DNA from 4 places in the Streptomyces sp. NPDC044704 genome. Region 3 is predicted to be linked to each of the others. Evidence: riboswitches for the same ligand, from Rfam matches in the RefSeq annotation. Region 3 holds a riboswitch; each other region holds the start of a gene.
What was found. A riboswitch is a leader RNA that binds a small molecule or an ion and turns the genes downstream of it on or off. The one in region 3 is predicted to bind cobalamin.
Positions count from the first base shown of each region.

Region 1: it holds a riboswitch for cobalamin, as region 3 does, so the genes downstream of both, AC07B0_RS07210 (prenyltransferase/squalene oxidase repeat-containing protein) here and AC07B0_RS34715 (CoA-acylating methylmalonate-semialdehyde dehydrogenase) in region 3, are expected to answer to the same signal.
Region 2: it holds a riboswitch for cobalamin, as region 3 does, so the genes downstream of both, AC07B0_RS25220 (cobalamin biosynthesis protein) here and AC07B0_RS34715 (CoA-acylating methylmalonate-semialdehyde dehydrogenase) in region 3, are expected to answer to the same signal.
Region 4: it holds a riboswitch for cobalamin, as region 3 does, so the genes downstream of both, AC07B0_RS07880 (ribonucleoside-diphosphate reductase subunit alpha) here and AC07B0_RS34715 (CoA-acylating methylmalonate-semialdehyde dehydrogenase) in region 3, are expected to answer to the same signal.

Region 1 covers NZ_JBWKGY010000002.1:628,948-635,890, forward strand. The annotation lists gene AC07B0_RS07205 (prenyltransferase/squalene oxidase repeat-containing protein) at 1-2,147, opposite strand, end outside; cobalamin riboswitch at 2,474-2,602, shown strand; gene AC07B0_RS07210 (prenyltransferase/squalene oxidase repeat-containing protein) at 2,734-4,146, shown strand; gene AC07B0_RS07215 (MFS transporter) at 4,208-5,473, opposite strand; gene AC07B0_RS07220 (ABC transporter substrate-binding protein) at 5,624-6,661, shown strand; gene AC07B0_RS07225 (FecCD family ABC transporter permease) at 6,651-6,943, shown strand, end outside.
Region 2 covers NZ_JBWKGY010000011.1:54,226-61,168, reverse strand. The annotation lists gene AC07B0_RS25225 (cobyric acid synthase) at 1-225, opposite strand, end outside; gene AC07B0_RS25220 (cobalamin biosynthesis protein) at 222-1,196, opposite strand; cobalamin riboswitch at 1,233-1,389, opposite strand; gene AC07B0_RS25215 (hypothetical protein) at 1,495-1,716, opposite strand; gene AC07B0_RS25210 (inorganic phosphate transporter) at 1,745-3,025, opposite strand; gene AC07B0_RS25205 (alpha/beta hydrolase family protein) at 3,403-4,533, shown strand; gene AC07B0_RS25200 (hypothetical protein) at 4,731-6,161, shown strand; gene AC07B0_RS25195 (VOC family protein) at 6,185-6,580, opposite strand; gene ypfJ (KPN_02809 family neutral zinc metallopeptidase) at 6,657-6,943, opposite strand, start outside.
Region 3 covers NZ_JBWKGY010000022.1:91,221-98,163, reverse strand. The annotation lists gene AC07B0_RS34715 (CoA-acylating methylmalonate-semialdehyde dehydrogenase) at 1-851, opposite strand, end outside; cobalamin riboswitch at 1,042-1,211, opposite strand; gene AC07B0_RS34710 (cobalamin-binding protein) at 1,273-2,187, shown strand; gene AC07B0_RS34705 (short-chain fatty acyl-CoA regulator family protein) at 2,203-3,621, opposite strand; gene aceA (isocitrate lyase) at 4,009-5,295, shown strand; gene aceB (malate synthase A) at 5,442-6,943, shown strand, end outside.
Region 4 covers NZ_JBWKGY010000003.1:83,733-90,675, forward strand. The annotation lists gene AC07B0_RS07855 (extracellular solute-binding protein) at 1-208, opposite strand, end outside; gene AC07B0_RS07860 (GntR family transcriptional regulator) at 498-1,262, shown strand; gene AC07B0_RS07865 (carbon starvation CstA family protein) at 1,393-3,645, shown strand; gene AC07B0_RS07870 (CstA-like transporter-associated (seleno)protein) at 3,669-3,866, shown strand; gene AC07B0_RS07875 (GNAT family N-acetyltransferase) at 3,979-4,491, shown strand; cobalamin riboswitch at 4,533-4,666, shown strand; gene AC07B0_RS07880 (ribonucleoside-diphosphate reductase subunit alpha) at 4,830-6,943, shown strand, end outside.

The DNA.
Region 1 (6,943 bases), on a different contig from region 3:
TAGGCCATCGGCTCGGCCGCGGCCGCCGTCTCACCGGCGCGGACCTGCGCCATGATGCCGAGCGACTGCTTGAAGACGGAGGTGGCGTACGCGTAGTTGCCCTTCGCCGCGCACTCCTGGCGGGTCGAGGTCTTGGCCTGGCAGGTGATCTTGGAGAGCGAGGCGATCAGGTCCTGGCCGCCGAAGTTCCGGGGATCGCGGCCCACGGCCTCGGCGAGCACGGCCACCTTGCCGATCGAGCCGCCGCTCGCGTACTTCGTGCCGATGAGGGTCCAGTCGTGGATGCCCCGGTTCTGGCCGTCCTTGCCGCCCTTGTCGAGGAAGTCGACGATGTTGCGCAGCGTCGCGTCGTCCCCGCCGGTGGCCGCGAGGGCGTAGGCGCCGTCGATGGTCATGCCGTAGTCGGCACGGCGCCCGCCCGGCTCGTTCTCGTAGAAGCGGCCCTGGATCAGGCGTGCGGGGCCGGTGAGGTACGTCACGCCCTTCTTGACGTCCGGTCCCTCACCCGGCGGGACCGGCGGGATGGGGCCGGTGGGCGTGGGCGTGGGCTTGGGTTCGGTCGGGGTCGGGGTAGGCGTCGGCGTGGGTGTTGGCGTCGGGTCGGTCTTGCCGGTGGTCAGCGCGACCAGGTCGCTCTTCGCCCCCGCCACGACGACGGGGGTGGTGCCGAACACGCGCGATTCGGTGTCGTCCTCCTCGAAGCCGAAGCCGCCCTCGGGGAACTGGTGCCGGGACAGCCAGGAGGTGCCGGCGTCCGCGTGGCCGGTGTCGCCGAGCGCCCGCAGGGCCTGTGCGGCCCAGCCGGTGGAGTTCGGGCTGCCCGTGGTCATGTACGCGGCGGAGGGCCAGGAGCCGGTCGTCAGCTGGGACTTCTTGAGGTAGGCGCGGGCCTTCTCGACGACGGCGTCGTGGCCGCCGGCCCGCTTGAGGGCCAGGGCGATCAGGCCGGTGGAGGCGGCGTCGCTGTCGCACCAGCCGCCGGAGCGGATGAGGATGCCGGTGAAGCCGCCGTCCTCGCACTGGAGGCCGGTCAGCCGGTTCACGGCGTCGGCGGGAGGCGTCACGCCGCCGTTCAGCAGGGCGATCACGGCCATCGCCTGGGCATCGGACTGGCCCGTCGTGCGGAAGTCACCCTTGGTGAGGCAGCCTTCGACGGTGTCCCCGTCACCGATGTCCCTGGGGCAGACGTACTTCACCAGGTCCCCGAGCAGGTCGTGCCCGCCGAAGGCGCGGGGGTCCTTCCCCGTGGCCTCGGCGGCGAGCGCCAGCCGGGCGGCGGCGGTGGCGTCGGGGATCCCGTCCTTGCCCGCCGGGTAGGCGTACGCGTCCGTCTCCGCGGGCGTGGCGAGGAAGTCGGCCGCCTTCCGGGCCGCCGGGCTCTTCCTGTCGGCGGCGGCCAGCGCGTACACGACCTCGGTGGTGAGGAAGTGGTTCGGGGTGGTGGAGCCCTCGTCGACGACGCGCTCCCCGTCCGTCAGCTTCCCGGTGAGCCAGCGGGTGGCGGCGGCCACGTCGACCCCGCCCGGGGGCACCGTCGGAGGTCCGGTCGGACCGGTCGGGTCCGGCGAGGGGGAACCGCCTCCGGCGCGCACGTCGTCGGGGGAGAAGGAGGGTTTGCCCGAGGTGCCGCCGATGTCCGTGCCGCCGAACACCCAGGCGTCGACGTCACCGGGCTTCGGGGTGCGCGACATGGCGCCGAGGGGGCTGTAGGTCCAGCTCTTCTGACCGGGCGAGGCGATCCAGTACGACCAGTAGGCGGTGGCCTGCGGGGTGAGGACGCAGTCCTCCTTGTCCGGAGTGGGGTACTCCGTACCGGTGTTGAAGGAGCCGGTGCCTATCCGGCAGACGAATCCGTCACCGTCGTGGACGGTGCCCTTGGTGGTGAAGCCCCCCGTGTGCAGGAGCTCGTACCCGGTCGTCGGGGTGGTGTCGCAGCCGCGCTCTACCTTGCCGCCGAAGGGGCCGAAGTCCACGGCGACGACGGCGCCGTTGGCCGCGGTGCACTGGTCGACCGGATCGGCGTTCGCGGACGAGGGAACCGTGAGGAAGGCCACTCCCGACCCGAGCGTCAGGAAGGCCGCGGTCACGAGGGAGAAGAACCGCCGTCTCGTTCCCGACTGCCGTTTCGCCTGCTGTTCGGTCCCCACCGCGGCCCCTCGTCTCTGCCGGGCGGCTGCGCACGTGGCGAGGAACCCCCGCACGGCTCTCGGGCCATGGGGAGGCTGCGACGACCACACCGCAATCCGCGACGGCGTTCTTCGTACTGTGGCCCGGCCCCAGGCAATCCGGCTCGCCCGGACGTACCGGGCCTACGGTTGCGGGTCAGCGCCGGAATTCGACCGGCTTCCCCTGGTGCTGAGCAGTTATCAGCCGGAGTGCAACACGGATCCCGACGACGCGTCAAGGTGGCATGAGTCTCAGCCGACCGATCCTGGACCGCCGCGGTCCGCCCCCGGAAGCGGAGGCTGGCGGTCCCCTGACCGCTCGGGTAGCGTCCTGGGCTGCCACATGGGGGAATCCGGTGCGATGCCGGAGCTGACGCGCAGCGGTGTGGAACGGCGGGGGCCGTTTCCGAGCCCGAATGCCCATACGGCGATGCACCACAGGAAGCCGTACCACGCGTTCCGGACGGCGGTTCCCCGGCCTTGCCCTGCCGTGCCCCGAGCTCCGTGCGCGGTGACGCGCGGCGTGAGCGGGGAGGGACCGGCGTCCGCCGATTTCCAGGAGCAGGCCATGTCCCGTCCCCGTACCTCCCGCCGCCTCGCGCTGGCGGTGCCCGCCGCGCTCGGCGCCTTCGCCCTCACCGCGCTGCCCGCGTCCGCGACCTCGTCGCCCGCGCAGATCTCCACGTCCAAGACGAACGGTGTCGCCTACCTCAAGTCGCTCCAGGCGGCGGACGGTTCGTACGCCGGCTCCGGACTGTCCAACGAGTGGGCGTTCACCGCCTTCGCCGCGGCCGGTACGGCCGTCGCCGACGTGGCGCCGGGCGGGGACACGACGAAGAACGCCCGGACCGTCTACCGCAACCTGCTGTCCACGGCGGGCTGGCCCTCCGGCGCCCCGGTGGTCACCGACTACGAGCGCGCCGCCCTGAACGCGTACGCCGCCGGCATCGACCCGGCCCGCGTCTCGGCCTCCCGCAACCTCGTGGCGCAGGTCTACTCCTACTGGCAGACGGCCGAGGCGGGCTACTTCGGCCCGTCCGGGAACTTCAACGGCACCGTCTTCGCGGCCCTCTCGCTCGGCGGAGCCAAGACGCAGGCCGGCGGCGCCCGCGTCCCGCAGGCCCTGACCGACTCGATGGTCACGCGCATCCGCGCCAACCAGCACGTGGACGGCGGCTGGACCTACAACAAGGCCGAGGGCAACCCCACCGTCCTGAACTCCGCGAGCGACGTCGACATGACCGGCGCCGCGATGGCCGCGCTCTGCGTCTCCGGCGTCCCGAACACCGACGCCGACGTCGTCCAGGCCAAGAACTTCCTGAAGAGCAAGCTCGTCGCCAACTCCGGTGCCTTCAACTCCCTTTACGGCGTCAACACCAGCTCCAACGGCTGGGGCGTCGCCGGCCTCAACGCCTGCGGCATCAACCCGCAGACCGGGGACTTCCTCACCGCCAACGGCAAGACCCCGATCGACTTCCTGATCGCCAACCAGTACAACCCGGCGGGCGGCTTCAAGTACAAGCCGTCCGACACCGGCCCGACCGCCTACGCCTCCATCGACGCGCTGCGCGGCGTCGTCGGCGGCGGCTTCACCGCCGCCCCGCCGGTCCCGGTCACCCCCGGCGCCCCGCAGTGGGTCGCCCAGTCGACGTTCACCGCGGGCACCGCCACCAAGCTGGCGCTGACCGTCGACGACGGCGCCGGCAACCTCAAGGTGTGCTCGGTGGCGTTCACGCCGACCGGGACGACCACCACCCTCGGCGACGTCCTGGCCGCCGCCACCGGCGCCGCCACCCCGTCGGGCTGCGTCACGGGCGTGACGCCCTCGTCGGGCACCGGCACGATCACCGCCGTCAACGGCAAGGCCAACAGCGGCGCGAACACCTGGAAGGTCAGCGTCGACGGCTCGGCCTTCGCCGGCGCCCTGCGCGAGAAGGTCATCAACGTGGGCGACACCATCGCCCTGCGCTGGGGCGCCTGACCCCGGCGGGCGGGCGGCCCCGGCACGGGGCCACCCGCCCGTGGCGCGGCGGCCGCCGTGGTCAGTCCGTCGGCGCCGGGGCCGCCCGCGCGAAGTGGCGGGCGGTGGGCACGAGCGCCGCGGCGGCCGGTACGAGGAAACAGGCGGCGGCGCACACGGCGAGTACGGCGGTGACCCCGAACGCGTCGATGGCCGGGGCGATCAGGACCAGGCCGACCGGCGCCAGACCGTAGGACACCAGGAAGTCCAGCGAGGAGACGCGGGCGAGTTTGTCCGGGGCGGCCTCCCGCTGTGTGGCCGTGAACCAGGGCACGTTGAACAGCTCGATGCCGATCCCCGCCACCGCGTACGCGGCGACGACCACGACGGGGTGCACGGGCAGCACGAGGCTCAACGGTGCGAAACCGTACGCGGCCAGCCCGGCGAAGGCGGCCCAGCCCTGGGAACGCGGGCGCAGGCGGGCGATGATCAGGGCCCCGCCCAGCGCGCCCACCGTGTAGGCGGTCATGGCGGCGGCCAGCACCCACTCGGTGCCGTAGCGGTCCCGGCTGATCAGGGGCAGCGCGACGCTGGTGGCGGAGTACCCGAGGCCGATGACCGCGACGAGGGCCCCGAGCCCGGCGAGGAACCAGGGGTGGCGGCGCGCCTCGCGCACCCCCTCCAGGAACTCGGCGCGGAATCCGGCGCGCGGCGCGGGCCCGGCGGCCGGGTCCGCCGCGGTGGCGGCCCCCTTGCCGGGGACGAGCGCGGCGACCAGCCAGAGCACGCCGATGCCGAGCAGCAGCGTCCGGATGTCGAGGAAGGCCGCGAGCAGCGCGGTCAGGGCGGGGCCGGCGAGCGTGGAGCCGCGTACCGCCAGGGTCAGGGCGGCGTTGGCCTGCTGACGGCGCCCGGGCTCGACGGTTTCGGCGGTGAGCGCCTGGAACGCCGGGCGGCAGGCACCCTGTCCGGCGCCCGCGAGCGCGGCGGCGGCCGTCATCAGGACCAGTGAGCGGCCGAGTCCGGCGGCGAGGAGGGGCGCGGCGACCGCCGCCGCGAGGGCCGACCAGAGGACGACCGCGCGGCGGGAGTGCCGGTCGGCCAGCACGCCGCCGACGGAGACGGCGGCGAGGAAGCCGGCGGTGCGGGCGGCGAGGACCAGGCCGAGTCCGGCGGCGCCGAGGTCGCGGTGCAGTACGGCGAGCCCGAGGACGAAGGGCAGGGCCCAGGTCGCGAGACCGGAGGCGGTGGTGCCGGCCCACAGGCGCAGGAACGAGGGGTCCCGGAGGACTGAACGGGGCTGTGGTGTACCGGACTTGGCCGGTATCGGTGCGGGTGTGGTGGTCACGGTGTGGCTGCTCCTCGGAGGCGGGGTGCGGTGCGGCGGCGGACACCCCGGGGGTCGTTAATGAAAATGATTACCGTTACAGTACCCTTCGAATCGCTGCACTCCTGCCCGGTGCACGACAACACCCACGCCCACAGACCGGAGAACCCCATGCGCCACCCCGTCCGCCTCGGCATCGCCCTGACCGTCGCCCTCGCCACCGCGGGCTGCTCCGCCGCCGCCTCCGGCGAAGGCCCCGGCCCGGACTCCGCACCCGCCGCCCGCGCCTCTGCCGAGGCGGCCTCCGTCACGAGCTGCGGCCGGCGGCTTTCCTTCGCCGGACCGCCCGAGCGGACCGTCACCCTGGACCAGACCTCGACCGAGACCCTCCTCGAACTCGGGCTCCAGGACCGGATGGCGGGAACCGCCAACCTCAAGACCAAGGTCCCCGCCCCGTACGAGGCCGCGTACGCCAAGATCCCGGTCATCGCCCCCAAGATCGCCACCGGTGAACAGCTGCGCACCGCCACACCCGACTTCGTCGTCGCCGGATCCACGGACCTCTTCGCCAAGGACCGGGCCGGCACCCGCGAGGAGCTGGACACCCTGAAGGTCCCCACCTTCGTCAGCGCAGTGGACTGCCCGCAGCAGAACCCGCCCGGCACGACCCCCTTCGAGCTCCTCTTCTCCGACTACGAGAGCCTCGGCAAGATCTTCGGCGCCGAGGAGCGGGCCGGCAGGCTGGCCGCCGACCAGCGCGCCGCGGTCGCCAAAGCGGGGGAGAACGCCGCGAAGGTTCCCCGGGGCGCGGACCAGCCGACCGTGGTCTACCTCTACTCCGTCTTCAACGGCATGCCCTACGTCGCCGGCCGGACCGGCCTGCCCAGCGAGATGAGCCGGATCGTCGGCGCGAAGAACGCCTTCGACGACGTCGAGGAGGACTGGCCGGAGGTCTCCTGGGAGGAAGTCGCCGAACGCGACCCCGACTTCATCGTCATCGGCGACCTGTCGGAGCGCGGCCGCCCCGGCGACAGCGCCGCCGAGAAGCGCGCCACGATGACCGGTCACCCGGTGATCTCGAAGCTGGCCGCGGTCCGCGACAACAAGATCCTCGAAGTGCCGGGCATCGAGCTGGACCCCTCGGTCCGCTCCGTACACGCCCTGGGGCTGCTGGCCGACGGCATGAAGGACCTCGGGCATGTCCGCTGACCCGCTCACCCGGAGGGGAGCGGCGGACCTCCTGCTCCCGACGGCCCGCGGGCGCACGGCCGCGGGGGACTCCCCCCGGCCCGTGCCCGCCGGATCCGCCCGTACGGAAGGGCGCCCCGGCCGGTCCGCGGCAGCCCGGACGACCCTCTTCCTCCTCGCCGCGGCGGCCCTGGCGGGCTCGGTGGCGGCGGCCGCGCGCATCGGCACCGCCGATGTGGGCTGGAGCGGGCTCGCCCGTGTCCTCGGTACCCATCTCGGCCTGGACGTGGCGCCGTTGCCGCC
Region 2 (6,943 bases), on a different contig from region 3:
CGGTTCCACCCGCGCCGCCTGGGCCTGCATGGCCTGGGCCCGGCCGATCTCGGCGCCCTCCCGGGTCACGAACGAGTTCAGGGACATGTTCTGGGCCTTGAAGGGGGCCACCTTCACCCCCTGCCGGGCCAGCCACCGGCAGATGCCCGCCGTGACGACGCTCTTGCCCGCGTCCGACGTCGTACCGGCGACCAGCAGTCCGCCGCCGCGCTTCGCGCCGCTCATGCGCGCCCCCTCCGTGTCGTACGCGAGACCAGTGTCCGGGTGGCGGCGGTCCGGGCCAGGGCGCAGACGCCCAGCGCCAGCCAGGTCACCCGCCGCGACAGCCGGACGGCCCGCTCGATGTCGGCGACCTCCACCGGCCGGCCGGCCGCGCCGTTCAGCACGGCACGGTGCTCGGTCCGTCCGCCGTAGGCCAGCGTCCCGCCGAGCCGGACACCGAGCGCCCCCGCGAAGGAGGCCTCGACCGGGCCCGCGTTGGGGCTCGGGTGGGCGGCGGCGTCGGCGCGCCAGGCGCGTACGGCTCCCCGCCGGTCGGGTCCGGCCACGACGGCGGCGAGCGCCGTCAGCCGGGCCCCGGGCCAGCCGGCCAGGTCGTCCAGCCGGGCCGAGGCCCAGCCGTAGCGCAGGTGGCGGGGCGACTTGTGGCCCACCATGGCGTCGAGGGTGTTCACGGCGCGGAAGGCCAGCAGCCCGGGCACCCCGGCGACGGCCCCCCACACCAGGGCCCCCACGACCGCGTCGGAGGTGTTCTCCGCGACGGACTCGACGACGGCCCGGGCCATCTGCTGCCCGTCCAGGGACTCCGGGTCGCGCCCGCACAGGTGGGGCAGGCGTTCGCGGGCGACCTCGGTGTCCCCGGCGGCGAGCGCCCCGCCGATGGCGCGGGCCTCCCGGCCGAGCGAGGTGCCGCCGACGACGGCCCACGTGGCCGCTGCGGTCAGGGCGACGCGGGCGGCCGCGGGCCGGGAGCGCACGGCGCGGGCGGCCAGCGCACCGACGGCGGCCGCGCCGCCCGCGCACACGAGGGCGTGGAGGACGCCACGGCCGCGGTCGTCGCGCCACAGGGCGCGTTCGACGGCGGCGGCGGCGGTTCCGAAGGCGGCCACGGGGTGCCCGCGGCGCGGATCCCCGAGGATCCGGTCGCCGATCAGGCCCGCCGTGGCGCCGTACGCGAAGACGCGGTCGGCACGCATGGTGGCAGGTATGTCCTCACTCAGGGTCCGCGCCCTGGTTCGACGTGTCCGGCGGCGAGAGTTCCTGGCTCCCGGGGCCGCGCACCGCGTGCGCTGACCCGGTGACAGTGGCGGGACCGCGCCGGATTCGCACCGGACTTCCTCTTCCATGCCGCCGTATTGGCTCGGGCAGTCCACCACGCACCGCGAACGCCCGTCAACTTGCCGTTGACCTGCGGCGGGTTCGGGCGGGGGGCGCACCGGGGGTACGCGAAAGCTCCCTCCGGGAGGACCCGGAGGGAGCTTCGGACACGTCGTGTCAGGCGACGATCAGGTAGATCCCGTACGACACGGCCGCCGCGCACAGCGCGAAGCAGGCGTAGGCGCCGGTGCGCGCCAGGGCCGCGGTCCCGCCGTGCTCGGTGGCGGCCTCGTGCTTGGAGAGGCCCACCAGGCCCAGGGTGAAGAGGGCCACGAGGGCGACGGTGGCGGAGAGGCTGACTCCGAAGACGGAGCCGAGCGATGCCCAGTCGATGTTCATGCCGCTGATACCTCTGTCGTTCTCGGGGTCAGACCGCCGCGGCCGGAGCCGCGGGGGTCGTCGGGGTCGCCGTCGCGGCCGGGATGGTGGCCTTGAGGTCCTCGTCGGTCACGGCGGCGGTGGTACCGGCCGCGGCGGTGGTCGGCGGGACGGTGACGGCGGCCATGGCCGTGGTGACGACACCGGGCTCGTCCGTCGTGGTGGCGGTCTCCACCTCGTTGACGTTGTGGTGGTCGACGACCTGGCGGCGGGAGATGACCCAGATGGCGAAGCAGGAGGCGACCAGGAAGACGGTGACCGCGGCGATGCCGACGTCACCCGTGCGCATGACCAGCTCGGCGCCGGCGGCGACGAGGGCCGCGGCGGGCAGGGTCAGGCCCCAGGCGATGAACATGCGGGTGGCGGTGGACCAGCGGACCACGCCGCCCTTGCGTCCCAGGCCGGAACCCATGACGGCGCCGGAGCACGCGTGGGTGGTGGAGAGGGAGAAGCCGAGGGTGGAGGAGGCCAGGATGACGCTCGCGGCCGAGGTCTGGGCGGCGAAGCCCTGCTGCGGCTGGAGGTCGGTGAGGCCCTTGCCCATGGTGCGGATGATGCGCCAGCCGCCCAGGTAGGTGCCCATCGCGATGGCCAGGCCGGCGGAGACGATGACCCAGACCGGCGGGTTGGCCCCGGCGGGCAGGGCGTTCCCGGCGACGAGCGCCAGGGTGATGATGCCCATCGTCTTCTGCGCGTCGTTGGTGCCGTGCGCGAGGGAGACGAGACCGGCCGAGGCGATCTGGCCGGCGCGGTACCCCTTGGCGGAGGTCTTCTCGCCGACGTTGTGGCCCAGCTTGTACGTGAGCTTCGCGGCCAGCATCGCGGCGACACCGGCGACGATCGGGGCGGCGATCGCGGGGATCAGCACCTTCGTCACGACGACGCTGCCGTTGACCGCGCCGATGCCGGCGGAGGCGACCGCGGCGCCGATCAGGCCGCCCATGAGGGCGTGGGAGGAGCTGGAGGGCAGTCCGACCAGCCAGGTGACGAGGTTCCAGAGGATCGCGCCCACCAGGGCGGCGAAGATCACCTCTGGCTGGATGCCTTCCTCGTTGACCAGGCCCTTGGAGATCGTCTTGGCGACCTCCACGGACATGAACGCGCCGACGAGGTTCAGCACGGCGGACATCGCCACCGCAGTCTTGGGCTTGAGGGCGCCGGTCGAGATGGTGGTGGCCATCGCGTTGGCCGTGTCGTGGAAACCGTTCGTGAAGTCGAACACGAGAGCGGTGATGATCACGATCCCGAGGAGAAGCGTTATGTGCTCCATTTACCCAGGCTTCTGTTTGACGTCAGTGGCTCGGCGACCGTAGGCAACCTGGATGAACGGAAGGTGAACTGGGTCGGGCCGAGTGGTGTCCGCGGGCGGCGCATGATCGGGACCTTCGCCCCGATTCCACCGTGAATATAGCGATTGATGCACGTCAGGGCCGGGTGAACACACCCCTCCCGAAAGGTCTTCCGGTACGGGTGTCCCTGCCGAAGGCGCCCCGGAAGAGACCCAGATCACGTCCCGGACCCCCTCGGGCGGCCGCTCCCCGGCAGGCGCGCCGGCTCGCCTGCTCACCCGTTCCGGTTGTGCGCGCCGCGAGCGCGGAAGGATCACCTCCGGTGGCCCCCGCGCCACACCGCCTCGACACTGGAGCCGTGCGTACCGCCACAGCGACGGCAGCGGCCGTCACGACGACCCTGATCGGTGCCGGAGCAGCCGCTGTCGCGGCCGGCCGGTACGCCGCCGACGCCGCCCTGCGGCCCGAATCCGGGCGCCCCCTGCCCGGCGGGCCCCGGCTGAGCGTCCACTCCACCGCCCCGGGCCGGATCACCCTCACCCGTTCGCTGGCCTCCCTGCGCCCCGGTACGTACGGACTGACCGCGCCCGGCGTGCACGCGGTGGTCGGCCCCGTCCTCCCCGACGTCCCGCACGGCCCGGACACCGTCGTGCGCCGCCTGCTCGCCGTCACCCACGGCAGCCTGGAACCCGGCACCCGCGTCACGCTCACCCCCCAGGTGTACCTGGGCAACCCGCGCTCCGCGCTCGGCCTCGAACACGCCGACGTGGACGTCCCCGGCGAGCTCGGGGCCCTGCCCGCCTGGTTCGTGCCCGCGGCCCGGGACACCTGGGTGATCACCGTGCACGGGCTCGGCACCGGCCGCGAGCACCCGATGGTCCTCATGCCCTTCCTGCACCGCCACCACCTCCCGGTCCTCGACCTCGCCTACCGGGGCGACCTCGGCGCCCCCGCCTCCCCGGACGGCCTCGGCCACCTCGGCGAATCGGAATGGCGGGACCTGGACGCCGCCATCCGCTACGCCCTGCGCTACGGAGCCCGGCGGGTGATCCTGCACGGCTGGTCCACCGGGGCCACGATGGCCCTGCACGCCGTCGAACGCTCCGCCCTGGCCGACCGGATCTCCGGACTGGTGCTGGACTCGCCCGTCCTGGACTGGCACGCCACCCTGCGGGCCCTCGCCGCGGCCCGGCACGTCCCGCGCCCCCTGCTCCCGCTCGCGGTACGGGCCGCGGAGGGCCGCGCGGGGCTGCGCGCGGACCGCCGCCCGCCGGGCGCGGACCCGGCCGCCCTGCGCGTCCCGGTGCTGATCTTCCACGGGCCCGACGACGTGCTCGCCCCGTGGGAGCCCTCCCGGCGGCTGGCCGCCGCCCGGCCCGGCCTGATCACCCTGCACACGGTCGCGGCCGCCCCGCACGGGGCGATGTGGAACGCCGACCCGGCCGGGTACGAGGAGGCGCTGCGCCGCTTCCTCACCCCTCTCATGTAGGGGCCCCGCGGGGCCCCGTGGGGCACTCCCGTGTCCGGAATGTGACGGACTGTCGGGCGGGCTGTGTGGTGCCGGGGTGAAGGGGATGTGGCGGACGGGGCAGGGTGGCACGTTTGTCCCGCTTCGTCCACCCCGTGACCTGTGGAAACGCCTGGTTCCGTTTGGGCTTTCGGCCAGTGACGGGCGAGACTGCTTCCGTGACGTCCCGAAAGCCTGATGAGCAGTTGGCTCGCGACTCCAGACTCCGACTCGTCTCCCCGCGCTCCGTCGCCACGGCGCGCAAGGCGGTGACCGACCGGCGAACCCGGCCGGCCCCCCGGCCGCCGGCGGGCACCCCCGCTACGGCAGACCTGGCGAACAGGGCCCGCGCCTCCCTCGCCGACGCGGTACGGCTGGCCCGCTGGGCCGAGCTGAACCTCGGTGCGGGCGACGGCGGCCGCCCCGCACCCGCGGGCGCGCTGCCCGCCTCCGACGTGGAACGGGCCGCCGGGGAACTGCGCCTGACACACGGCCAGATCCGGGTCGGCTGGGACCGCGCCCGGCTCTCCGGCCTCGTCGAGGTGCACGGCGGCCACGCCCGCCCCGGCTGGCGCCTGCGCGCCTGGGACCGGGACGACACCGCGGTCCTGCGCGGCTGGGTCGCCCTCTTCGACGCCTGGTCGCTCGTCCACCCCGCCCCCGCCGACATCGCCCCCGGGGCCGTCGCCGAGGTCGTCGAGGCGATGCCGCAGCTGCTCTCCCTGCTCCAGTTGTCGGCCGGCCCCGTGACCGTCCCCGACCTGCTGGACCTCCTCGGTCAGCGCGTCACCGAACTCCGCGACGAACGCTGCGAGGTCCCCTACGCCGGCGACCCCGCCGGCACCCGGGAAACGGCAGGCGAAGCCGCCCCCGCCGAACCCCGCCCCCTCCCGCTCGCCCGGCTGCTGCGCTGGGCGCTCGGCGGCCTCGCCGCGGTCGACGCCGTCACCCTGGGCCCCGCACGGGCCACCCTCACCCCCCTCGGCAGCTGGGCCGTCTGGGTCAAACTGGAGCAGATCTGCGTCGCCGCGCAGAGCCCGGCCGGGAACATCGAGCAGTCCGCCGCCGCCATGCTCCACGGCTGCGCCCGGCTCACCCCGGGACCGGCCCGTGCCGAGTACCGGGCCTGGCTCGCCGCCCGCCCCGTCGGGCACGCCGTCAGCGAGCTGCTGCACGCCGCGCGCGGCGAGGACGCCCTCCTGCGCGGCCTGGCCTTCGAGGCCCTGCGCGTGGTCGGCGCCCCCGCCGAACCCGAGGTCCGCGCCGCCGTGCGCGAACCCGCGCTGCGCCCCTACGCCCTGCTGTGGCTCGCCGAGCACGACGGGGTCGACCCGGACGAGGCCCAGGAGGTCCTCACCGCCGAGGAGTCGACCTGGCTCTGGGTGGACACGGCGGCCGCCATCGCCGACCACGGCGAGGCGGAGCTGCTGGCCCGCCACCTCGACTCGGCCGTGCGCACCACCGTCCCCCGGCTGCTGGACGAGGTCCGCGCGGTCGGCCACCCGCGCACCGTGCAGGTCCTGGTCGCGCTGGCCGCCGCCCACCCCGACCCCGCTCTGGCCAAAGCGGTCCGCCGGGCAGCCTTCCAGGTCCACACCGGCGGCGCCTGACCTACGGGCGTACGCGCCGCGGATCAGACCTGCGGCGCGTACGTGCCGAAGCTCCAGACGTTGCCCTCGGCGTCGCGCGCCATGTAGTCCCGCGAGCCGTAGTCCTGGTCGGTCGGCTCCATGAGGATCTCCACCCCGTGCTCGGCGGCCCGGCGGTGGTGCGCGTCCACGTCGTCCACGACGACGTAGACCCCGGCCGGGCCGGCGCCCTCCATGACCTTGTCGAAGGCGCCGCCGGTGCCCTTGCTGCCGAGCATCACCATGCCGTTGCCGTACGACAGCTCCGCGTGCGTCACGGCGCCGGCGTCACCCTCGTAGACCGAGACCTGGGTGAATCCGAAGGCCTCCGTCAGCTGCTGGATCGCCGCCTTCGCGTCGCGGTAGAGCAGGGTCGGGACGATGGACGGAACGCCTGCCATGGCGATCACTTCCTCTCGTGAACGTGCGGGTGCGTACATGTGACCCGCACCACAGCATGGCAGGAGCCGCCGACCGTCAGCGGAAGGTGTTGCACTGGGCCATGTCGCCCGTGCGGTAGCCCTGGTAGAACCACTGCTGGCGCTGTTCGGCCGATCCGTGGGTCCAGGACTCGGGAGTGACCCGCCCCTGGAACTTCTCCTGGATCCGGTCGTCGCCGACCGCCGCCGCCGCGTCCAGCCCGTCCCGGATGTCCTGGTCGGTCAGCGTGGTGATCAGCGGCCGCCCGGTGGACTCGTCCGGGGTCCTCGTCGCGTTGTGCGCCCACACCCCGGCGTAGCAGTCGGCCTGGAGCTCGACCTTGA
Region 3 (6,943 bases):
GCCATGCAGCGCTCGCCGGCGGAGCCGTACCCGGCGCCGATCAGGGCGTCGACGGCCTGGTCGAGGTCCGCGTCCGGCATCACGATCATGTGGTTCTTGGCGCCGCCGAAGCACTGGGCCCGCTTGCCGTGGGCGGCGGCGGTCGCGTAGATGTGCGCCGCGATCGGGGTCGATCCGACGAAGCCGAGGGCCTGGACCCGCGGGTCCTCCAGCAGGGTGTCGACGGCCTCCTTGCCCCCGTTGACCACGTTGAGCACGCCCGGCGGCAGGCCCGCCTCCAGGAACAGCTCCGCGAGGCGCAGCGGCACGGAGGGGTCCCGCTCGGAGGGCTTGAGGACGAAGGAGTTGCCGCAGGCCAGGGCGGGCGCGGCCTGCCACAGGGGGATCATGGCGGGGAAGTTGAAGGGGGTGATCCCGGCGACGACGCCCAGCGGCGCGCGCAGGGAGTGCACGTCGATGCCCGTCCCGGCGTTGTCGGTGAACTCGCCCTTGAGCAGGTGCGGGATGCCGGCGGCGAACTCGACCACCTCCAGGCCGCGTTGCAGGTCACCGTGGGCGTCGGCGACGGTCTTGCCGTGCTCGGCGGACAACAGCCGTGCCAGGGAATCCCGTTCGCCCTCCACCAGCTGGAGGAAACGCAGCATGACGCGGGCGCGCCGCTGGGGGTTCCACTGCCCCCAGTCGGCCTGGGCCGCCTCGGCGTCCGCGATGGCGGCCTCGGTGTCGGCGCGCCCGGCGAGCGGGACGCGGGCCTGGACGGAGCCGGTGCTGGGGTCGTACACGTCGGCGTGGAGGCCGGACGTTCCGGTGACGTGCTTGCCGCCGATGAAGTGGGTGAGTTCGCGGACCATGGGTGCCTGCTCTCGTCAGGTGCGGATCCGGGGATGGCACGGCGGACCGGCGGCCGCGCCCGGTCGGGCGCGTCGCTGGGGAAGGCCGTGGGACTACGAACGCGCGAAGGAGGTGTGCGCGCGCTCCGCCGGATCACCAGGGTCGTGGGTACAAACCGGTGCCATGCGTGTCTTCTCCATCCTCGTGGACAACACGGAACGTTCCGCGGCCGGTATCCTGACTCCCGGATCCCCGCGTGCCACCCGCCTTCCCGACAGCCCTCGTCAGTGGCGTTGGACGGCAGCACACTCCCCGGTCACAGTGGCGGGACCGTGCCGGTTTTTCACCGGCTTCCCTGCACCGCGGACCTTATGGGCACGAACATATAGTTGGACGTCCTAGTAAGTCCACCCCCGCCGGCCGCGCGCCTACAGTCGGTCCATGCGCATCGTCTCCCTCCTCCCCGCGGCCACGGACATCGTCGCGGACCTCGGTCTCGCCCCCGACCTGGTCGGACGCACCCACGAATGCGACTGGCCGGCCGAGGCGGTCGCCTCCGTACCCGTCGTCACGCGGGCCGAATGGGCGGCGGACGAACTCAGCAGCCGGGAGATCTCCGACGCCGTCGGCGGGGCCGCCCACTCCGGCTCCTCGCTCTACACCCTCGACACCGGGGCGCTCGCCGCCCTCGCGCCGGACGTCGTCCTCACCCAGGACCTCTGCGACGTCTGCGCCGTGTCCTACGCGGGCGTCTCCCGCGCCGTGCGCGTCCTCGACGCCGGACCGCGCGTCCTGAGCCTGGAGCCGCGCACCCTCGACGACGTACTGGACTGCCTGGTCACGGTCGGGGAGCTGCTCGGCGTACGGGAGCGGGCCGAGCGGCGCCGGGAGGAACTGCGGGCGCGGCTCGACGGGGTGCGGCGGCTGACCGCGGGCCGCGCCCGGCCCCGCGTGGTGACCGTCGAATGGCTCGACCCGCTCTGGCCCGCCGGCCACTGGGTCCCCGAGCAGATCTCCTGCGCGGGAGGCGAACCGCTCCTCGCCGCCCCGGGCGAGCACACCAAACCGATGACCTGGGACGCCGTCCGCGCCGCCCGCCCCGACGTCGTCCTGGTCATGCCGTGCGGCTTCCCTCCCGAACGCACCCTGCGGGAGCGCGAGTTGCTGACCTCCCTGCCCGGCTGGGAGGAACTTCCCGCCGTACGGGCCGGGGAGGTCTGGGTCCTGGACGGGCCCGCCTACTTCAACCGCCCCGGCCCGCGCGTGGTCCGCGGCGCCGAAGTCCTCGCCCACGTCCTGCACTCCGTACGGGCGGGGGAGCCGGTCACCCCGGCCGAGGCGCGGCGCCTGGACTGACCGGCCGGTCCCCGCTCAGCCACGCCCCGGCCCGGCGGGAGCGCCCGTGACCGGGTACGGGACGAAGGTGCTGCTGTTCTCGTCCACCGCCAGGGCCCGGCCCAGCGGCGGCACGGCCCGCTGCGGGCAGTCCAGCCGCTCACAGAGCCGGCACCCCATTCCGATCGGCGTCGCGGCCGCGGCGTTCCCGAGGTCGAGCCCGTCGGCGTACACGAGCCGCGACGCGTGCCGGATCTCGCAGCCGAGGCCGATGGCGAAGGTCTTCCCCGGCTCGCCCCAGCCGCCGCGGTGGCGGGTGACGGCCCGGGCGGTCCACAGGTGCCGCTGCCCGTCGGGCATGGCCGCCACCTGCACGTGGATCCGGCCGGGCGCGGCGAAGGCCTCGTACACGTTCCACAGCGGGCAGGTGCCGCCCGCGCGGGAGAAATGGAAGCCGGTCGCGGACTGCCGCTTGGACATGTTCCCCGCCCGGTCCACGCGCACGAAGGAGAAGGGCACCCCGCGCAGCCTGGGACGTTGCAGGGTGCTCAGGCGGTGGCAGACCGTCTCGTAGCCGAGACCGAAATGGTCGGTGAGCCGCTCGATGTCGTACCGGAACTCCTCGGCGGCGGTGTGGAAGGCCGTGTACGGAAGGATCAGCGCGGCCGCGAAGTAGTTGGCGATGCCGATCCGCGCCAGAGCGTGCACGGGGGAGCCGGCCGGGAAGTCCTCGGCCGCCAGCCGGTCCAGCTCGTCGCCGTACTCGATCAGCCCCAGCTGGGTCGCCATCCGGAAGGCCTGCTGTCCCGGCCGGAGCCGGTTCGACAGGTGCAGGACGCGCCCGGCGGCGTCGTAGTGGTGCAGCCGGTCGCAGTCCGCGGCGATCCTCACCCCGTGCCGGCCGGCGAGCCGGCGCGTCAGCGCGTGGACGACGTCCCCCGGGCGGATCCCGATCTCGCGGGCCAGCGCCTCGGCCGCGAGGTCGGCGTCGTGAAGGTAGTTCTGCCGCCGGTAGAAGAACTCGCGGATCTCCTCGTGGGGCGACCGGGGCGCGTCGGCCACCACGTCGCGGCCGTCGGCCGCGTCGGCGAGGCGCTCCGCCAGGAGCTGGCCGCGCCGCCCCAGGTCCAGCAGCACCGCGGCCACCGCCGGCATCCGCGTGGCCAGCTCCGCCAGGTCGGAGGAGGACACCCGGGCCTCGGCGACCTCCCCGGCCAGGGCCTCGCGCAGGTCCGCGACCAGCCGGCTCGTGTCCCGCTCGGAGAAGAAGCCCGGATCCACCCCGAAGACCTCGGTGAGCCGCAGCAGCACCGGAACGGTCAGCGGGCGCGAGTCGTGCTCCATCTGGTTGAGGTAGCTCGGCGAGATGGCGAGCACCCTGGCCAGGTCGGCCTGGGTCATCCGCCGCTCCTCGCGCAGCCGCCGCAGCCGCGCCCCCGCGTACGTCTTGCCCACCGTGCTCCCCCTCGCCCCGCATGCCCTCGACGTACGCGTCACCCTATGCGGAACCGCGCCCGCCGAGGCATTGGCAAACATGGCAAAACCGCCTCCGAAGATTCGCAAAGCTTGGCAGACGTACCTCCTTGATGGCACCCAGTGCCAGTGCCAGAGTCAGTCCTGCGGCCCGCCGGAACCGGTAGCCGGGATGGACCAAGGACCCCCGAATCACGCCCTGATGTCGAGGATCACCGCAGTCCCCTCCCGTAGAGCGGCAGCATTGCTCAGCTCCTTCCCGCGGGCGGGTTCGGCGGCCGCACCCCCTTCTCAGGCACAGAGTGCCAATGGCCGGACCGGAGTCCGGGCCCTTGGCAAGACAAGCGACGGATGGAAACGGTGACGGTCATGGCAGAGGCGAACACGACGGCGGCGGCCGAGCAGCTGGAGCAGCGGTGGGCCGACGACCCGCGCTGGGCGGGCATCGAGCGGACCTACACCGCGCAGGACGTGGTCCGGCTCTCCGGCAGCGTCCGCGAGGAGCACACCCTCGCCCGGCGCGGAGCCGAGCGCCTGTGGCGGCAGCTCCACGAGCGGGACTATGTCCACGCGCTGGGCGCCCTGACCGGCGGCCAGGCCGTCCAGCAGGTCCGGGCTGGACTCCAGGCGATCTACCTCTCCGGCTGGCAGGTCGCGGCCGACGCCAACCAGGCCGGTCACACCTACCCCGACCAGAGCCTCTACCCGGTCAACTCGGTCCCGCAGGTGGTCCGCCGCATCAACAACGCCCTCCTGCGCGCCGACCAGATCGCCACCGCCGAGGGCGGCGCCGACACCACCGACTGGCTCGCCCCGATCGTCGCCGACGCCGAGGCCGGCTTCGGCGGCCCGCTCAACGCCTTCGAGCTGACCAAGGCGATGATCGCCGCCGGCGCCGCCGGCATCCACTACGAGGACCAGCTGGCCTCCGAGAAGAAGTGCGGCCACCTCGGCGGCAAGGTCCTCGTCCCCACCTCGCAGCACATCCGCACCCTGAACGCGGCCCGCCTCGCGGCCGACATCGCCGACACCCCGACCGTGATCATCGCCCGTACGGACGCCCTCGCCGCGAACCTGCTGACGAGCGACGTCGACGAGCGCGACGCGCAGTTCGTGACGGGGGAGCGCACCGCCGAGGGCTTCTACCGCGTCCAGAACGGCATGGCCCCGGTCATCGCCCGCGGCCTGGCCTACGCCCCGTACGCGGACCTGATCTGGGTCGAGACCGGCACCCCGGACCTCGCCCAGGCCCGCGAGTTCGCCGAGGCGATCCACGCGCGGTACCCGGACCAGATGCTCGCCTACAACTGCTCGCCCTCCTTCAACTGGAAGGCGGCCCTGGACGACGACCAGATCGCCAAGTTCCAGCGCGAGCTCGGCGCCATGGGCTACCGCTTCCAGTTCATCACCCTCGCGGGCTTCCACTCCCTCAACCACGGCATGTTCGACCTGGCCCGCGGTTACGCCGAGCACGGCATGACCGCGTACGTCGACCTCCAGGAGCGGGAGTTCGCCGCGCAGGCGCAGGGCTTCACGGCCGTCAGGCACCAGCGCGAGGTCGGCACCGGCTACTTCGACCTGGTCTCCACCGCCGTCAACCCGGCCTCCTCCACCACGGCGCTCTCCGGCTCCACCGAGGAAGAGCAGTTCCACTGAGCCCACCCGGCCCACCCGACCTACCCAGCCCACCTGCCCCACCCGAGCCACCTGCCCCACCCGCGTCGCCGGCCCGGCCGGCCGCTCCCGACGGGTGCCCGGGGGACCTCCCCCCGGGCACCCACCGCCCCGCTGAGGAGAACCGCATGCCCCTCCCGCCCCTGACCAGCAGCGTCCAGGTCCTCGGTGCACCGGGTGAGCGCCACGAGGAGATCCTGACCCCCGCGGCCCTGGAGTTCATCGGCCGGCTCGACCACGCCTTCGCGGCCCGCCGCCTGGAGATCCTCAGGGAACGCCGCCGACGCTCGGGCCACCTCGCCGGCGGCACCCCGCTCGACTTCCCGCTCGCCACCCGCGCCGTCCGCGACGACCCCCACTGGCGGGTCGCGCCGCCCGCACCCGGCCTCACCGACCGCAGGGTCGAGATCACCGGCCCCCCGGAGCGCCGCATGGCGGTCAACGCCCTGAACTCCGGCGCCCGCGTATGGATGGCCGACTTCGAGGACGCCACCGCCCCGACCTGGGACAACGTCATCGGCGGTCAGCTCAACCTGCTCGACGCCATCGAACGCCGCATCGACTTCACCACCCCCGAGGGCAAGGAGTACCGCCTCGGCGACGACCTCGCCACCATCATGGTCCGCCCGCGCGGCTGGCACCTGACGGAGGAGCACCTGGAGATCGACGGCCGCCCCGTCCCCGCCTCCCTCGTCGACTTCGGCCTGTACTTCTTCCACTGCGCCCAGCGGCAGATCGACGCCGGACACGGCCCGTACTTCTACCTCCCCAAGCTGGAGAACCGGTACGAGGCCCGCCTCTGGAACGACATCTTCTGCTTCGCCCAGGAGCTGTTGGGCATCCCGCGCGGCACCGTCCGGGCCACCGTCCTCATCGAGACGATCACCGCCGCCTTCGAGATGGAGGAGATCCTCCACGAGCTGCGCGAGCACAGCGCCGGCCTCAACGCGGGCCGCTGGGACTACCTGTTCAGCCTCATCAAGACCTTCGGCCACCGCACCGACTTCCAGCTGCCCGACCGCGCCAAGGTCACCATGACCGCCCCGTTCCTGCGCGCCTACACCGAACTCCTCGTCCGCACCTGCCACAAGCGCGGCGCCCACGCGATCGGCGGCATGGCCGCCCACGTCCCCGGCCGGGACCCCGGAGCCGACGACGCCGCCCTCGCCAAGGTCCGGCTCGACAAGGAGCGGGAGGCCGAGGACGGCTTCGACGGCTCCTGGGTCGCCCACCCCGGCCTCGTCCCCGTCTGCCGCCAGGTCTTCGACGGCGTCCTCGGGGACCGGCCGGACCAGCGTGAGCGCACCCGCGAGGACGTCGAGGTCACCGCCGCCGACCTGCTGTCCGTCCGCAGGACCGCCGCCCCGCCCACCCACGAGGGCGTCCGCTCCAACATCGCCGTGTGCCTGCGCTACTTCGACGCCTGGCTGCGCGGCAGCGGAGCCGTCGCCCTGGGCGGGCTGATGGAGGACGCCGCCACCGCCGAGATCGCCCGCGTCCAGATCTGGCAGTGGATCCGCCACGAACGCGTGGACCGGGCCACCGTGACCGACCTCCTGGACGCCGAATGCGCCGCCCTGGAGGCCGAGGACCCGCGGGCCCGCGCCCTCGAAGCCAGGGAGGTCTTCGT
Region 4 (6,943 bases), on a different contig from region 3:
TGACACCGGGGTGCTTGGCCGAGAACTCCTTGTTGACCTCGTCGATCCAGGCCTTCGGTGCGGAACCGTCCATCACCCAGACGGTGATCTCCTTGGCCGCGCCACCCGATGCGTCGGTCTTCGCCTTGTCGTCGGCACCGTCGCCACACGCCGCGAGGCCGATAACCATGCCCGCGACTCCGACCGCCGCGATGAGCTTGCGCTTCACGCCACCCTCCTCAGGGATGCTGCCTGCAACTTCCCTCGCCCACCGCGGTGACGTACCAAGTACTGCCCGTGGGGCCGGGATCCGATCCATATTGGTTTAGACCAGTACCCGGAGCTTGGCCTAGACCTTTAGGGGTGTCAAGGGTCTAATGAGCGGGTGCTCGGTCCGTTACCGGACCGACACCTGGGGGAGGGAGGAGGCCTGTCCTCCCACCCGTGTCACGATGTGACCGCACATATCGGAGGAGCCGGTGACGGCAGCGAAACTGGAGTCGGGAAGGCGGGCGTCGATGTCCACCGAAGGGGCGACCACGGAGCCGGAGGGCGGGCCGGCCACTCGGACGGCGCGCGTGCCCAAGTACTACCGACTCAAGCGGCACTTGCTCGACATGACCGAAACACTCCCCCCCGGCACGCCGGTCCCGCCGGAGCGCACGCTCGCGGCCGAGTTCGACACCTCCCGGACCACCGTCCGGCAGGCCCTGCAAGAGCTCGTCGTCGAGGGCAGGCTGGAACGGATCCAGGGCAAGGGGACCTTCGTCGCCAAGCCCAAGGTCTCCCAGCCCCTGCAACTCTCCTCGTACACGGAGGACATGCGGGCCCAGGGCCTGGAGCCGACGTCCCAGCTGCTCGACATCGGCTACGTGACGGCCGACGACACCCTCGCCGGGCTGCTCAAGATCTCCACCGGCGGCCGGGTCCTGCGCATCGAACGGCTGCGCCTGGCCAGCGGCGAACCGATGGCCATCGAGACCACGCACCTGTCGGCCAAGCGCTTCCCCGCGCTGCGCCGTTCGCTGGTCAAGTACACCTCCCTCTACACCGCCCTCGCCGAGGTGTACGACGTCCGTCTCGCCGAGGCCGAGGAGACCATCGAGACCTCCCTGGCCACGCCGAGGGAGGCCGGACTGCTCGGCACCGACGTCGGGCTGCCGATGCTGATGCTCTCGCGGCACTCGCTCGACGCCGACGGCGAACCGGTCGAATGGGTACGTTCGGTGTATCGCGGCGACCGTTACAAGTTCGTTGCCCGTCTCCAGAGGCCCGCATTGTGACGGCCGGTTGACTCCCGTTTGATCCTCAGTGGACGCTCGTACCGCTATGCGGACGGGGGCTTACGTCCAGCGGTCAAGCCCCCGTAGATTCCCTGCGCTTACGCAGCTGATCAACGAGGGGACGAGGATCATGCCGGAACCGGAAGCAACGGGGACATACCGGACTCCATCACCGGAGGGCGCGGCGGGTCCGGGTGACGGACCCGGCTCGCCCTCCCGGCCGGGCGGCCTCACTCCGCAGTCGATCGCCGTGTGGGCGCTCGTGGCCCTCATCGGGGCCATCGGCTGGGGCGTGCTCGCACTGTCGCGGGGCGAGGAGATCTCGGCCGCCTGGCTGCTCGCCGCCGCGCTGGGCTCGTACGCCATCGGATACCGCTTCTACGCCCGCTTCATCTCGCACCGTGTCCTGAAGGTGGACAAGACGCGGGCGACCCCCGCCGAACGGCTCGACAACGGTGTCGACTTCCATCCCACCGACCGCCGGGTGCTCTTCGGCCACCACTTCGCCGCCGTCGCCGGCGCGGGCCCGCTCGTCGGTCCCGTGCTCGCCGCGCAGATGGGCTACCTGCCGGGCACCATCTGGATCGTCGCGGGCGTCATCTTCGCCGGCGCCGTGCAGGACATGGTGACCCTGTTCTTCTCCACCCGGCGCGACGGCCGCTCGCTCGGCCAGATGGCCCGGGACGAGATAGGGCCCGTGGGCGGAGCCGCCGCCCTGGTCGCCGTGTTCGCCATCATGATCATCCTGCTGGCGGTGCTGGCCCTCGTCATCGTCAACGCCCTGGCGCACTCGCCGTGGGGCGTCTTCTCCATCGGCATGACCATCCCGATCGCCCTCTTCATGGGCGTCTACCTGCGCGTGCTGCGGCCGGGACGGGTCACCGAGGTCTCGGCCATCGGCGTCGCCCTGCTGCTGCTCGCCATCGTCGCGGGCGGCTGGGTCGCCGAGTCCTCCTGGGCGGACACCTTCACCCTGGAGAAGGAGACGCTGGTCGTCTGGATGATCGTGTACGGCTTCATCGCGTCGGTGCTGCCGGTGTGGCTGCTGCTCGCGCCCCGCGACTACCTGTCCACCTTCATGAAGGTCGGCACGATCGCGCTGATGGCGGTGGGCGTCGTCATCGCGATGCCGACCCTCCAGATGCCCTCGGTCACCGACTTCGCGGCGCGCGGCGACGGGCCGGTCTTCGCCGGCTCGATGTTCCCGTTCGTCTTCATCACCATCGCGTGCGGGGCCCTGTCCGGCTTCCACTCGCTGGTCTCCTCGGGCACCACCCCGAAGATGATCCAGAAGGAGACGCAGGTCCGGGTCATCGGCTACGGCGCGATGCTCACCGAGTCCTTCGTCGCCATCATGGCCGTGATCGCCGCCTGCATCATCGAGCCCGGCCTCTTCTTCGCCGTGAACTCCCCCGCCGGGGTCATCGGCACCACGGTCGACACCGCCTCCGCGGCCGTCACCAACTTCGGCTTCGCCATCAGCCCGGACGCCCTCGCGCAGGCCGCGAAGGATGTGGAGGAGAGCAGCCTGCTCTCCCGTACGGGCGGAGCGCCGACGTTCGCACTCGGAATGTCGGAGATCTTCTCGGCCGTCATCGGTGGCACCGCCATGAAGGCCTTCTGGTACCACTTCGCCATCATGTTCGAGGCCCTGTTCATCCTGACGACGGTCGACGCGGGCACCCGCGTGGGCCGGTTCATGCTCCAGGACACCCTCGGCAACGTGCACAAGTCCTTCAAGGACGTCAGCTGGAAGCCGGGCGTGTGGCTGGCGAGCGCCATAGTGGTCGGCGGCTGGGGCTACTTCCTGTGGGTCGGCGTCAAGGACCCGCTGGGCGGCATCAACCAGCTGTTCCCGCTGTTCGGCATCGCGAACCAGCTGCTCGCGGCAGTGGCCCTGGCGGTCTGCACGACGCTGCTCGTGAAGTCGGGCCGGCTCAAGTGGGCCTGGGTCACCGGGGTTCCGCTGGCGTGGGACGTGGCCGTCACCCTCACCGCCAGCTACCAGAAGATCTTCTCCGAGGACGTGAAGGTCGGCTTCTTCGCCCAGCGCGACAAGTACCAGGCGGGCATCGACGCCGACAAGGTCCTGCCGCCCGCCAAGACCATGGGCGACATGCACACCGTCGTCACCAACGCCACGGTCGACGGGGTGCTGTCGGTGCTGTTCGCGGTCCTGATCGTCATCGTGCTGGTGGACGCGGCCCGGACCTGCTTCAAGGCCATCGCCCACCCCGAGACGGTGCGCCTGTCCGAGGTCCCGTGGACCGAGTCGAAGATCGTAGCCCCGGCCGGGCTGATCGCCACGCCCGAGGAGAAGGCCGAGCTCGCGGCGGCCGGCCTCGACGCGGGCGGCGGCCGGGCGAAGACCCCCGTCGCATGAGCGGCACGAGCGCCGCGCGCGCGGTGAGCGGGGTCCGGGGCGCGCTGTCGAAGGCCCGGTTCTACGTACGGGAGTTCTCCGGCGAGGCCGCGTACGACCGCTACGTGGCCCACGCCCGCGCCCACGACCCGCACGCCGAGGTCATGACCCGGCGCGCCTTCGAGCGGGCCCGCACCGACGCCCGCGAGGCGGATCCCCGGGAGGGCTTCCGCTGCTGCTGAGCGGCACGCGCGAGGGCCCCGCCGGCCTCGTCCGGCGGGGCCCTCGCGCGTGCCCGGCACCGGACCGCCGGGATCCGGGCGTCCGCCCGCGGCCGTCGCGCACACTCGACGCATGGACATCGTGATCAGGGCGGCGCAGCCCGCCGAATACGAAGAGCTGGGCGGGATCACCGCGCGGGCCTACCTGGAGGACGGGCTCCTCGACGCCAACACCGACGACACGTACGAGCGGACGCTGCGGGACGTCGCGGGCCGGGCCGGATCCGGCGAGGTGCTCGTCGCCGTACTGGACGGACGCCTGCTGGGCGGTGTGACGTTCGCCCCTCCGGGCAGCCCCCTCGCCGACATCGCGGGCCCCGGCGAGGCCGAGTTCCGGATGCTCGCCGTGGCCGCCGCCGGCCGGGGCAAGGGCGCCGGCGAAGCACTCGTACGGGCCTGCGCCGACCGCGCCAGGGCCCTGCCGGGAGTGTCCCGGCTGGTGCTCTCCACCCAGCCGGGCAGCCCCGCCGCGCACCGGATCTACGAGCGCCTGGGCTTCGTGCGCACCCCGGAACGGGACTGGTCCCCGGTCCCCTCGGTGCCCCTGCTCACCTACGCCCTGGAGCTGTACGCACCCGAGCAGTAGCCACGCCGACACAACATGTGGGGGCTACCGCAACGGGCCGCCCCCACATGTATGCTCATGGCTGCTGTCGTCGCAGGGGAATCCGGTGCGAATCCGGAACTGTCCCGCAACGGTATGAAGTGCACCCATTGGTGCGTCCGGAAGTCCGAGGACCTGCCGACAGCGCGCCCGGCTCAACCGAACCGGGTGCCGATACGTCCGGGCCTCGCGGTTGGGCCGGTGGACGCCACGCGGCGCACGTACCGCCTGCCCTGTCCGGGCCGGTCCGTGGGCTTCCCGCGTGCGCCCGCTCGCCCCGCCCCGTCGAAGACCGGGCCGAGCGAGGGAGAGCTCCCCCCGTGACCATCGCGCCTGCCGCACCGCGCGCCGAGTCCGCCCAGTCCGACACCGAGGCTGCGCTCACGCCCGAGGGCCCGGGGACCGCACTGCTGCGTACCCTCACCGAGCTTACGGCCGACCTCCCCGACACCGACCCCGGCCGGGTCGCCGCCGCCGCCCTGCGCGGCCGCAGCTCCGTCGCCGACGAGGCCGAACTGCGCGGGCTGGCCACCGAGGCCGCGGCCGGTCTGATCTCCGAGGACCCGGCGTACTCCCGCCTCGCCGCCCGGCTGCTGACGCTGGCCGTCCGCGACGAGGCCGCGGGCCAGGGCTCCACGTCCTTCTCGGCGTCCGTCGCCGTCGGCCACCGCGAGGGGCTCATCGCCGACCGCACGGCCGAGTTCGTCACGACCCACGCGGCCCGCCTGGACGCGCTGGTCGAGCACACCCTCGCCGAGGGCGCCGACGACCGCTTCGGGTTCTTCGGCCTGCGCACCCTGCACAGCCGCTACCTGCTGCGCCACCCGATCACCCGTCAGGTCATCGAGACCCCGCAGTACTTCATGCTGCGGGTGGCCTGCGGCCTGGCCGAGAACGACACCGTCCAGGCCGTCGAGGAAGTGGCCTCGCTCTACCGGCTGATGAGCCGCCTCGACTACCTGCCGTCGTCCCCCACGCTCTTCAACTCCGGTACCCGGCACCCGCAGATGTCCTCCTGCTACCTGCTGGACTCCCCGCTGGACGAGCTGGACTCGATCTACGACCGCTACCACCAGGTCGCGCGCCTGTCCAAGCACGCCGGCGGCATCGGCCTCTCGTACTCCCGCATCCGCGCCCGGGGTTCCCTGATCCGCGGCACCAACGGCCACTCCAACGGCATCGTCCCGTTCCTGAAGACCCTCGACGCCTCCGTCGCCGCGGTCAACCAGGGCGGCCGCCGCAAGGGTGCCGCCGCCGTCTACCTGGAGACCTGGCACGCGGACATCGAGGAGTTCCTGGAGCTCCGCGACAACACCGGTGAGGACCAGCGCCGTACGCACAACCTGAACCTCGCCCACTGGGTGCCGGACGAGTTCATGCGGCGCGTGAACTCCGACGGGCAGTGGTCGCTGTTCTCCCCGGCCGACGTCCCCGAGCTCGTGGACCTGTGGGGCGACGAGTTCGACGCCGCCTACCGCAAGGCCGAGGCGGACGGCCTGGCCCGCAAGACCATGCCCGCGCGTGACCTGTACGGCCGGATGATGCGCACCCTCGCGCAGACCGGCCAGGGCTGGATGACCTTCAAGGACGCCTCCAACCGCACGGCGAACCAGACCGCCGAGCCGGGCTCGGTCGTCCACTCCTCCAACCTGTGCACCGAGATCATCGAGGTCACCGACGACGGCGAGACGGCCGTCTGCAACCTCGGCTCGGTCAACATGGGTGCCTTCGTCGTGGACGGGGACATCGACTGGGAGCGGCTGGACGAGACCGTCCGTACGGCCGTGACCTTCCTCGACCGCGTGGTGGACATCAACTTCTACCCGACCGAGCAGGCCGGGCGTTCCAACGCCCGCTGGCGTCCGGTCGGCCTGGGCGCGATGGGTCTGCAGGACGTCTTCTTCAAGCTGAAGATGCCCTTCGACTCCCCCGAGGCGCGGGCGCTGTCCACGAAGCTCTCCGAGCGGATCATGCTGGCCGCGTACGAGGCCTCCTGCGACCTCGCCGAGCGCAGCGGTCCGCTGCCGGCCTGGGACAAGACCCGTACCGCCCGCGGTGTCCTGCACCCGGACCACTACGGCGTCGAGCTGAACTGGCCGGAGCGCTGGGACGCCCTGCGCGCCCGCGTCGCGAAGACCGGCATGCGCAACTCCCTGCTCCTGGCCATCGCGCCGACGGCGACGATCGCCTCGATCGCGGGCGTCTACGAGTGCATCGAGCCGCAGGTCTCCAACCTCTTCAAGCGCGAGACCCTCAGCGGTGAGTTCCTCCAGGTCAACGCGTACCTGGTGGAGGAGCTGAAGCAGCTCGGCGTGTGGGACGCGCAGACCCGCGAGGCGCTGCGCGAGTCCAGCGGTTCCGTGCAGGGCTTCGGCTGGATCCCGGCCGAGGTGCGCGAGCTGTACCGCACGGCGTGGGAGATCCCGCAGCGCGG